DNA from 3 places in the Methylobacterium sp. WCS2018Hpa-22 genome. Region 1 is predicted to be linked to each of the others. Evidence: riboswitches for the same ligand, from Rfam matches in the RefSeq annotation. Region 1 holds a riboswitch; each other region holds the start of a gene.
The links. Region 1 has a riboswitch for cobalamin ahead of RQI43_RS23370 (TonB-dependent receptor). Riboswitches for the same ligand answer to the same signal wherever they lie in the genome.
Positions count from the first base shown of each region.

Region 2: linked by a shared signal. The riboswitch ahead of RQI43_RS02250 (TonB-dependent siderophore receptor) and the one ahead of RQI43_RS23370 (TonB-dependent receptor) in region 1 are both predicted to bind cobalamin.
Region 3: linked by a shared signal. The riboswitch ahead of RQI43_RS14750 (TonB-dependent receptor) and the one ahead of RQI43_RS23370 (TonB-dependent receptor) in region 1 are both predicted to bind cobalamin.

Region 1 covers NZ_JAVTJA010000026.1:29,718-33,417, forward strand. The annotation lists gene RQI43_RS23365 (TonB-dependent siderophore receptor) at 1-1,372, shown strand, start outside; cobalamin riboswitch at 1,470-1,672, shown strand; gene RQI43_RS23370 (TonB-dependent receptor) at 1,970-3,700, shown strand, end outside.
Region 2 covers NZ_JAVTJA010000001.1:473,897-477,596, reverse strand. The annotation lists gene RQI43_RS02250 (TonB-dependent siderophore receptor) at 1-1,860, opposite strand, end outside; cobalamin riboswitch at 1,970-2,169, opposite strand; gene RQI43_RS02245 (AAA family ATPase) at 2,266-2,760, opposite strand; gene RQI43_RS02240 (DUF6925 family protein) at 2,811-3,700, opposite strand, start outside.
Region 3 covers NZ_JAVTJA010000010.1:86,767-90,466, reverse strand. The annotation lists gene RQI43_RS14760 (glucan biosynthesis protein) at 1-162, shown strand, start outside; gene RQI43_RS14755 (catalase family protein) at 330-1,433, shown strand; cobalamin riboswitch at 1,517-1,717, shown strand; gene RQI43_RS14750 (TonB-dependent receptor) at 1,827-3,700, shown strand, end outside.

The sequences.
Region 1 (3,700 bases):
GTTCGACGACCATTGGACCGTGCGCCAGAACCTGCGCTACGCCCATGCCTCGACCGACTACAACGCGATCTACTCCACGGGCGTCACCAATCCGGCGATGCCCAACACCGTCACCCGCGAGGCTCAGACCTGGCTTGAGGATTACGGCGTCTTCACCGTCGATACCCAACTCCAGCACGATGCGCAGTTCGGCAACATCAAGAACACCGCGCTGCTCGGGGTCGATTACAGCAAGATCAACAACAAGAGCGACCAGTACGGCGGTACGAGCTTCGGCCTGCTCGGGATCGGCCCGTTCGTCGGCCCGCTCAACATCCTCAATCCGGTCTACGGCCAGCCCGTCGCGCAACTTCCGCGCTCCCTCCTGTCACGGTTGCAGCAGGAGCAAGTGGGCGTCTACGCGCAGGATCAGGTCAAGTTCTACGATCGTTGGCTGCTCAGCATGAACGCCCGCTACGATTGGGTGACGACGAAGACCGATGCCCAGAACCCGGTCATCGATACCGTGCGCCAAATGCTCAACGCCGTCCCGTTCCCGAACGGCATTCCCACGAGCTTCGGCGCGAACCAGGACGCGCAATCCTATAGCGGCCGGGTCGGGCTCTCGTATCTCTTCGACAACGGCCTGACGCCTTATATCTCGGCCGCGCGCTCGTTCAATGTGTTGCCGGTCTTCCTCCAGAACAGCACGATCGCGGTCGTGCCCGGCATCGGTGCGGTGCCGCTCACCTACAACATCACCCCGGCCAAGCCCGAGATCGGCGAGACCATCGAGGCCGGCGTGAAGTTCCAGCCGCCGGGCCAAGCCACCTCGGTTCTTTTCTCCGTGTTCAACACGAAGAAGACCAACGCCCTGTTCTTTAACCCCAGCGACCCGTTGCAGCAGGCCTTCTATCAGAACGGCGAAGTCGAGGTGAAAGGCTTCGAGAGCGAGGCCACCGTGGACCTCCTCGACGGCCTGAAGCTCATCTCGTCATTCACGGTCCTGCAGGCCGAAGTGACGAAGGACAATGCGCCGGACGGCAATCCCAGCGCGGTTGGGAAGCGGCCGATCCAGGTGCCGAACTTCACCGCCGCGACTTGGCTGGATTACACGATCCAGACCGGCATGTTCCGCGGACTCGGGATCGGCGGCGGTGTCCGCTACATCGGGGAATCGTTCGGCGATCCCCAGAACAACATCCGCGTGCCGGACTACGTCCTCTTCGACGCATCGCTCCGTTACACATACGAGAACTGGCGCTTCCAGGTGGCGGCCAACAACATCACGGACCGCGTCTATGTCGGCACCTGCTCGCAACAGGTCAATTTCGTCGGCTGCAATTATGGCGAAGGCCGCCGCGTGACGGGCTCCGTCACCTACCGCTGGTAGGCGATACGCATCCGATGAGATCGGCCCCGGATCGAACGGTCCGGGGCTTTTCTTTTGGGCTGTTGCCGTGACGTCGTTGACGCGGTCTCTCGCCCTCGACTAGCCTGACGATGACGGTTCCCCTTCGGGGGATCAAAAGGGAACGCGGTGAGGGTCTTGAGCCCGATGCCGCGGCTGCCCCCGCAACTGTAAGCGGCGAGCCCATCATCAACACGTCACTGGAGGCTCCGGCTTCTGGGAAGACGATGAGAGGGCGTCGACCCGCGAGCCAGGAGACCTGCCGTCAGTCGTGGTCACACGCGAAACGCATCGGGCGGGGTGTCCTGGTGGGGTGTCGGGGCCCGCGCTCGCGTGGGGATCGGCTTCGTTCGCGGTGACGTGCCACTGCGCTGAGCCGCGCCTGCCGTTCGCCCGCGATGCCCGATCGTCCCTGTTCCTTCCATTGCAGACTCGCTCCACATCTTGCCCTCGGCGAGACCGTTTGGTCCTCCGCGCAGGCATTTTGCCCGGTTCGACGTATTGTAACGTTATAACATACGATCTAGCAGAGGGGGCGCGGCATTCGGCCAGCGATTACTCCGGTTTGCCAAAACGAACATGCCCACACAGGTCACCCACCGCGCCCCCGGGCGGATCTCCCCGGCCGGCGCCACCGCCCTGCTCGCATCGCTCCTCGGCTCGACCCTGCTCGCGGGCGAGGTCCGCGCCCAGGATTCCATCGGCCAGAATGCCGTCACCCTCGACCAGCTCACCGTGGAGGGGAGCGGGGTCGGCCTGACTCGCGCCAACCCGGTCGGGCTCAACCTCTCGACCCCCTCTCGCAGCGCCAGTCGCCTCGGCCTGACGCCGCTGGAGACCCCCGCCAGTATCGATGTCATCAGCGGCGAGACCGCCCGAATCCGGGGCCAGAACACGGTGGTCGAGGCGGTGACGCAGAACGCCACCGGCATCACCACCATCGCGTCGCCGGGCAACGGCAACGGCGCCTTCTCCAGCCGGGGCTTCGCCGGCCCGAACTCGATCCAGCAGCTCTATGACGGCACGCGGCTGTTCGTGGGCGCCGGCACGGTGACCTTCCCGTTCGACACCTGGAACGTGGAGCGGATCGAGGTGCTGCGCGGCCCGGCCTCCGTCCTCTATGGCGACGGCGCCATCGGCGGCGTGGTCAACGTGGTCTCGAAGAAACCGAGCTTCACGCCGATCCATGCCGCCCGCGCCGCCACCGGGTCGGACGGGCTCGCGCGCCTCGCCGTCGATCTCGGCGGTCCCATCGGCGATGCGGTGGCCTACCGCCTCAATATCAGCGGCAACCGCGACGGCGGCTGGACCAGCCCGAACGGGGATTTCCGCAACCTCGCGGTCTCGGGCGCGCTGCTGTTCCAGCTCAACCCCGATCTCGCGGTGACGCTCAGCCATGATCTCGGCTACCAGGAGCCCGCGCGCTACTGGGGCACGCCGCTGGTCAATGGCCGGATCGTCCAGTCCCTGCGCAACAACAACTACAATGTCGACGGCGCGAAGATCGTCTGGGCCGACAACTGGACCCAGCTCAAGACCGAGTGGACGCCCAGCGCCGACATCACCATCCGCAACACCGCCTACCGGCTGCAGAGCCGGCGCCACTGGCTCGATGTGGAGCAATACAGCTTCAATCGCGGCACCGGCCTCATCGACCGGTCCAGCTATACCGAAATCTACCACAACCAGGAGCAGGTCGGGAACCGCTTCGACGCGGCCTTCAAGGGCAACCTGTTCGGCTTCCGCAACGAATTCGCCATCGGATTCGACGTCAACCACGTGGATTTCCGCCACACCAACAACTTCTCCAGCGCGGGCGGCGGCCTCGTCACCGGCGTCGATCCATTCAATTATGATCCGGGCCTGTTCCCGGCCAATGGCCGCGCCAGCCCGGCCTATGCCACCAGCACCAACCAGGCCTCGGTCTTCGCCGAGAACCGGCTGATCCTCAGCGACCAACTCTCCTTCCTTACCGGCGTGCGTTTCGACGCGCCGACCCTGAACCGGCGTAACCTGCAGACCGGCGACACCTTCGCGCGCTCGTTCGAGGCCCTGAGCTACCGGTTCGGCCTCGTCTACAACCCGACGCCGGATTCGGCCCTCTACGTGCAATACGCCACCGCCACCGATCCGGTGGGGAGCCTCATCAGCCTGTCGCAAACGAACGCCAATTTCGACCTCTCCACCGGCGAACAGGTCGAGGTCGGGGCTAAGGGCCTCGCGCTGAACGGCGCCCTCGAATGGACGGTGGCGGGCTACCGCATCGTCAAGGACAACCTGATCTCGGCGGTGCCGGGCCAGCCCAATGTC
Region 2 (3,700 bases), on a different contig from region 1:
CTTCCAGTCGCCGGTCTGGACTTCGTAGATGCCGAGCAGGGAACCGCTGTGCCGCGGGATGTTGAGGAGGGGCGACCCGGGACGCAGCACCTCGTCGCGGGTGACCGCCGCGTCGATGAAGGCGTATCCGCCGATGACCCGGAACTCCGGGGTGACCTGCCCTACGAAGCTGACGTCGAAGCCCTGGCTGCGCACGGCCCCGGCGGCGATCTGGAAGAAGAAGTCCGCCGGATCGGTGGTGAGCACGTTCTCCTTCTCGATGTGGAAGGCGGCGGCCGTCACGCTGAGGCCGTCGAACAGGTCGAGCTTAGCCCCGACCTCGTAGGCGAACCCGGTCTCCGGAGCGAAGGGCCGCGTCGCGCTGTCGAAGCCAGTGTTAGGGCGGAACGAGGCGGCGACATTGCCGTAGAGCGCCAGGAACGACAGCGGCTGGTAGACGAGGCCGGCTCGCGGCGAGAAGCCGGTGCGGTCCTGCTCGGTCCGTTCGTTCGCGACCTTGTCCCGGAAGGTCTGGTTGTAGAAGTCGGTGCGGTTGCCCAGCAGCAGCTTCCATTCCGGGCTCAGGGCGATCTGGTCCTGAAGGTAGACCGCCGTGTTGCCGACGTTCTCGCTGGCGCTGTAGCGGCGCGTGAAAGGGGGCTTGGCCTGCCCGTAGACGGGGTTGAACAGGTCGATGGCGAAGGGGTCGACGCGAGGGGTCGAGCGCTGGAGGTTCTCGGTGCTGTTGTAGCGCTCGTGCTCCAGGCCGAGCAGCAGGGTATGGGCGATGGGCCCGGTCTCGAAGCGCCCGACGAGTTCGGCCTGGCCGATGGCGACGCCCCAGGTGAAGTCGTGCTGGCGGAACTCGCGCAGCAGCGTGCGCCCGTCGTCGAGGATCCCGGTCGCGCCGGTCTGCAGGCCGGTGAGGCTACCGGTGTTAAGATGGGTGGCGACCCGCAAATGCCAGTCGGTGTTGAAGGCGTGCTCCAACCGCACCTGCAGCAGCGCGCTCTCGGACACGGAATCGTCGCCCGGCTCGCCGAAGAAGCGCGAGCGCGGGACGAGGCCGAGGCGATTGTTCACCGCGACGGTGCCCCGGTCGAAGGTCTGGCGGTTGCGCAGGTACTGCGCCTCGAACGTGATCTTGGTATCGGGCGTGACCTGCCAGCTCACCACCGGCGCCAGGAGCACGCGGTCGCCGTCGACGTAATCGCGAAAGCTGTCCTGGCGGGCGAGCGCGCCGTTGAAGCGATAGAGCACGCTACCGTCCTCGCTCAGCGCACCGCCGGCATCGACCGTGGTGCGGGCGGTGCCGAAGCTGCCGAACAGAGTGCCCATCTCGACGAAGGGTCGCGCTACGGGCTGCTTGGTGAGGATATTCACGGTCCCGCCCGGATCGCTGCGGCCATAGAGGGCGCCGGCCGGGCCCTTCAGGACCTCGATGGACTGGACGTTCTGGGTGTCGGGCGCGCCGTTGTAGCCGCGGGCGATGTTGAACCCATTCTGGAAAATGTCCTGGGTTGCGAAGCCGCGCACCGAGTACAGGGCGAGGTTCTGGGCGCCAAAATCGTTCTGCTTGCCGACGCCGGGCACGTAGTCGAGGGCGCGCTCGACCCGGGTCGCAGCGGTGTCGACCAGGACCTCTCGGGGCACAACGTCGACGTGCTGCGGCAGGTCGCGGCGCGGCGTCACCGTCTTAGTGCCGCTGTAGAGGTCCGGCATCCGGTAGGTCGGCGCGGCGGTGAAGGCCCCCTCGACCGAGAGCGCGTCGAGCACCACGGCGGTCTCGCCCGAGGGCGCCCCCTGGGCTGCGACGACGGTGGGGATCGCGCAGGACAGGGCCAGCACGGACATCAGCGGGATGGACGGTGAACGGGACACGTTGATGGGCCTCGGGCGACGGCAGTGGCACGTCACCGCGAACGAGGCCGAACCACGCGCAACGCGCATGCTTCCGCACCCGCCGGGGCACCCCGCCCAGCGTGTCTCGCGTGTGACCACGACTGACGGCAGGTCTCCTGGCTCGCGGGTCACTGCCCTTCACCGTCTTCCCGAGCGAGGCCGCTCAGTGACGTCGGTGGCGAAGGGCTCGCCGCTTACAGTTGCGGGGGCAGCCACGGCGTTGGGGCTGCCCCCGCACCGCGTTCCCTTTTGATCCTCCGGGGAGGAACCGTCACGGCCGAGGTACCATGCCGACGCCCATGTCCGTCAACGGACCAAGTGCAATGCACGAGGGGTTATGCCCTGCCGGCAACACTCGGGAAGACGGATCGCTCACTTCGTCCGTCAGCTCAGGACCTCGACCTGCTCCGGCGGCAAGCTACGCCACCAAGCGTCCGGGGATTGGAAAACCTCGTAGGTGAACCGGAGGACCTCATCCGGCTGGCGATGCGACGGGTCCACCCGACCACGCTCCGCGTTGCGGGCTTTCAGGACCTCCCACGGCACGTCGAACACTTTCCACTCCACGGTGAGCCCGTGTCGGGCGACGATCCCAAGCTCGCGCTCGAACACGGGTCTGGTGAGATGTGTGTCCGCCATCACCACGCTGAAGCCGTTCGTCAGGGCGACATCAAGGGCTGCTTCCTTGACCCGGTGCAGGAGGTCCCGGGCCGCATCGTCATGTGAGCCCTGCCTGAGTTCCCAGTAGACCTGCCGGTGCGGCGGCCAGAGCGTCTGCCGGAAGTCGTCGAGGGTGAGGTGGACCCAGCCGTCGAGAGGTCCGAAGCGGCGAGCGTAGGTCGTCTTCCCCGCGCCCGGGCAGCCGATCAAGCCGATCACCCTCTGGGGTGCCCCCGGACGATTCCTGCCGGCCACCGTCCGGGTCACGGTCAGGCCGCCGCCTCTGCATCCTCGTCGTCGCCTGCTGTGGCCTCGATGATCTCGCCCCGCAGGTAACGAGCCTGGGCCTCGGCGACCCGGCGTGCGCCCTGGGCGTGGCGGGTCGACACCGTGCGGCCGGGCGCCTCGGGCCCGCCGTGCTTGATCGCCACGAGTTCCGGATCACCCCAATGGTCGAGCATCTCCTGGAACGCTTCGTAGCGTCCGGCGTCGAAGGCGATGCGTTCGCCCATCATGTCCTTGTAGGGGTGTGCCGGGTGCAGGCCGGCGCAGGGGACCCAGCCCGCCGGGATCGGGGTCGTGGCGGCATGGGTCCGACCGCTGCGCAGGAGCTTCGGCAGCACGTGCGTGTGCGGACCCTCGGGGCTGGTGCCGCCGGACCCGGGGATCGGGGCATAGACCTCGACGCGTCCGACCCGCGCCAGGAACACCCGGTGCGGGCTCATGGCGACGAGGTGCGGCCCGATGGGGTTGGCGTGGTCGAACAACGGCATGCCGACGCCGGCCCGCAGCCGCTCGACGGCCTCCGGATCGCGCACCCGCACACAGGCATCCACGGCGAGCAGGCCGAGGCCGAGGTCAAACAGGATGCCGTCGCGATCCTCGACCCGGGCGGCGTTCCGGTCGGGCCCGAGTTCCGTCACCACGGTCCTCCGGTTCATCGTGCATGTCGCTTCCGGCAGGCAAAGCGCGACCGCGTGGTTCCAGCCCGAGGCGACCGCGGTCTCATAGGCGATTGGCCTCAGGTCGGAACTCGGGGTCAGGGCGATGGCCCCGCGCGCGGTCGCAAGTCCCAGGCGATCGTCAGGGAGGGCCAGGACAGGCTCGTCCGGATCGCGCATGAACTCCGCGATGGCACCGAAGCTGCCGAGGCTCCAGG
Region 3 (3,700 bases), on a different contig from region 1:
ATGGTCGATCCGGTGGTGGAACGGGTGCCCCAGACGGGTGGCTGGCGTCTCTACGTAGAATGGCGCCCGCCGACGCCGCTGCCACCCGGTGACGTCGTCCTGCGCGCGCGTCTCGTGCGCGGCGGGCGTCCGATCAGCGAGACCTGGGACAACGCCGCCTGATCGCCGGGCGCTTTCACGACTTGGCGAGATGCCGCAGGGATCGGAACGGGAGGAGGGGCCAGGGATTCCTAAGCTGGAACACCATCAGGTTGCGGAGCCGCCCGGTTCCCCGGAGGCCGTCGAAACGCCTCGGCGCGCGGAATCCGCCTTCCCCCGGAGCAGCACCCTTGGCCATCGAGACCGACTACCTGCGCTACACGCCCTCCATCGAGACCCTTGAACCCGACGAGGCCGAGACCAGCCGGGCCCTGAACGAGACCATGCGCTCCATCAGCGAGACGACCCTCGCCCATGGCGGCCATGCCATCCGCAGCGTCCATGCCAAGGCGCATGGCGCCTTGAGGGCCGAGTTGGAGGTGGCGCCCGACCTGTCCCCTGAACTGGCGCAGGGCCTGTTCGCGAAGCCGGGGCGCTACCCCGTGGTGATGCGCTTCTCGACCATTCCGGGCGACATCCTGGACGACAGCGTCTCCACCCCGCGCGGCGTGGCGATCAAGGTCCTCGGTGTCGAGGGAGAGCGTCTCGAAGGATCGGAAGGGGATGCCACGCAGGATTTCGTGCTCGTCAACGGGCCGGCCTTCTCGGCGCCGGGACCGAAGCCGTTCCTCGCGACGCTGAAGCTCCTCGCCAAGACCACGGACCGGGCGGAAGGGCTCAAGAAGGCTGCTTCGGCGGCGCTTCGGGGCGTGCAGAGCGCAGTCGTCGCGACCACCGGTTCGCCGAGCCCGACCCTGGCGATCCTCGGTGGGCAGCCCGAGACGCATCTCCTCGGCGACAGTTTCTATAGTCAGGTCCCGCTGCGCTTCGGCGATCACATCGCCAAGATCTCCCTCGTCCCGGTCTCTCCCGAAATGAGGGCGCTGGCGAACAAGCCGCTCGACGACACGAGTGCCGCCAACGCAATCCGCGAGGCGGTGATGGCGCATTTCAGCATCCACGGCGGCACCTGGGAATTGCGTGCACAGCTGTGCCTGAACCTCGACGACATGCCGGTGGAGGACGCCTCCGTGGTCTGGCCTGAGACCGCGAGCCCCTACCGTACCATCGCCACCCTCACCGCCGCGCCGCAGGCAAGCTGGAGCGAGGCCCGCGCCGCCTATGTCGATGACGGATTGTCGTTCAGCCCCTGGCACGGGCTGGCCGCGCACCGGCCGCTCGGCGGGATCATGCGCATGCGCAAATCGGCCTACGAGATGGGCAAGCGCTTCCGGGCCGAGAAGAACGGCCGCCGCATCGAGGAGCCGAAGAACCTCGACGCTCTACCGGATTGACGCCGGACGTTGCTGCAATGCGACAGGGCAGCGGCGATGATCGGTGCGGGATCATCTCGCAATTGACCCTCTCGTCGCGGCCGACCTAGCCTGAGACTGACGGTTCCTCTTCGGGGGATCAAAAGGGAACGCGGTGAGGACGTTTTGTCCGATGCCGCGGCTGCCCCCGCAACTGTAAGCGGCGAGCCCATCATCAACACGTCACTGGGTCTTCGGGCCTGGGAAGACGATGAGAGGGCGTCGACCCGCGAGCCAGGAGACCTGCCGTCAGTCGTGGTCACACGCGAAACGCATCGGGCGGGGTGTCCTGGTGGGGTGTCGGGGCCTGCGCTCGCGTAGGGATCGGCTTCGTTCGCGGTGACGTGCCACTGCCGTTGCCCGAGGTCTCCGCCTGTGTCCGCCCGTCTCGTTCCCCCACTCCTCGCCCTCGGATTCCTGGCATCCGCCTCGCCGGTTCTTGCTCAGTCCGGGACGGCAACCACCGCCGAGGCGACCCTCAACGAACTCTCCGTGGCCGCCGACATGCGCCCGCCCCCTGCAGCGGCCGGTCCCGGTCTCGGCGGGGCCACTGGTGGAACCGGCGGGGCCGAGGCGTTCGGCGCCCTGTCCGCTCCCGCGCTGACGTCGAGTTCGGGCGTCATCACCGGCAGGGCCCTCAACGATCGCCCGGTGACCCGCCCCGGCGAGGTGCTGGAAGCCGTGCCCGGCCTCATCGTCACGCAGCATTCCGGCGAAGGAAAAGCCAACCAGTACTTCCTGCGCGGCTTCAACCTCGACCACGGCACGGACATCGCCATCACCATCGACGGCATGCCGGCCAACATGCGCACCCATGGCCACGGCCAGGGCTATGCCGACATCAACTTCCTCATTCCCGAACTCGTCGGCGCGGTGGAGTTCCACAAGGGCCCGTATTTCGCCCGTGACGGGGATTTCGCCTCCGCCGGATCGGTGCGGATCGACACGATCGACGCGGTGCCCCGCCCTCTCGCGCTCACCTCCCTCGGGAGCTTCGGCTACAAGCGGGCGCTCACCATCGCCTCCGCACCCCTCGGGGAGGGGACGCTCCTCGCCGCTGGCGAGGCTCAGGTCTATGACGGCCCATGGGTGGTGCCGGACGACATCCGCAAGCTCAACGGCGTGCTGCGCTACAGCCAGGGCACCGCCCTCGACGGGTTCTCCCTCACCGGCATGGCCTATTCCAACCGCTGGACGGCGACGAACCAGGTTCCGCAGCGGGCCATTTCCGAAGGCGTGATCGGCCGCTTCGGCACTCTCGATCCGAGCGATGGCGGCGATGCCAGCCGCTTCTCCCTGTCGGGCCGCTGGAGCCGGTCGGACGACGGCGGCGTCACCCGCGCCAGCGCCTACGTCATCCGCTCAAACCTCAACCTGTTCAACAACTTCACCTATTTCCTCAACGACCCGGTCAACGGCGACCAGTTCCGCCAGCTCGACAGCCGCACCGTCGCCGGCGGCGAGATCGCCAGGGTGTTCAAGGGTGAGCTGTTCGGCCTGCCCATGGAGAACGAAATCGGCGTGCAGGCGCGGTTCGACGACATCCATGTGGGACTGTTCAACACGCGGGCGCGCACCTCCCTCTCCACCGTGCGCGACGACCGCGTGCAGGAGGGCAGCGCTGCCCTCTACTTTGAGAACCGCCTGCGTTGGACCGAGTGGCTGCGCACCAGCGTCGGCCTCCGCGCCGATGCCTACGACGCCACCGTGAGATCGAACAATCCGTTGAACTCAGGCCATGCGCGGGACGGCATCGTCAGCCCTAAGCTCGGCGTCGTGTTCGGCCCCTGGGCCGAGACCGAATTGTTCGTGAATTACGGCGAGGGCTTCCATTCCAACGACGCGCGGGGCGCGACCATCACGGTCGATCCGGGCAACCCTCTGTTCCCCCTCGACCGGGTGCCCCTGCTGGTGCGCTCGGTGGGCTCGGAGGTGGGCTTGCGCAACCGCTCCATCGCCGGTCTCGAATCGACCGTGACGCTGTTCCAGCTCGATTTCGATTCCGAGAACCTGTTCGTGGGCGATGCCGGCACCACCGAGCCGAGCCGCCCGAGCCGGCGCACCGGCATCGAGTGGACCAACCACTACGCGGTCACGCCCTGGCTCGCTCTCGATGCCGACCTCACCGTCACCCATGCGCGCTTCGCCGATCGCGACCCAGCGGGGAGCCGCATTCCCGCCGCCCCCACCGCCATCGCGGCGGCCGGCTTTACCCTCGGTGAGGCGCTCGGCTGGTTCGGCACGATGCG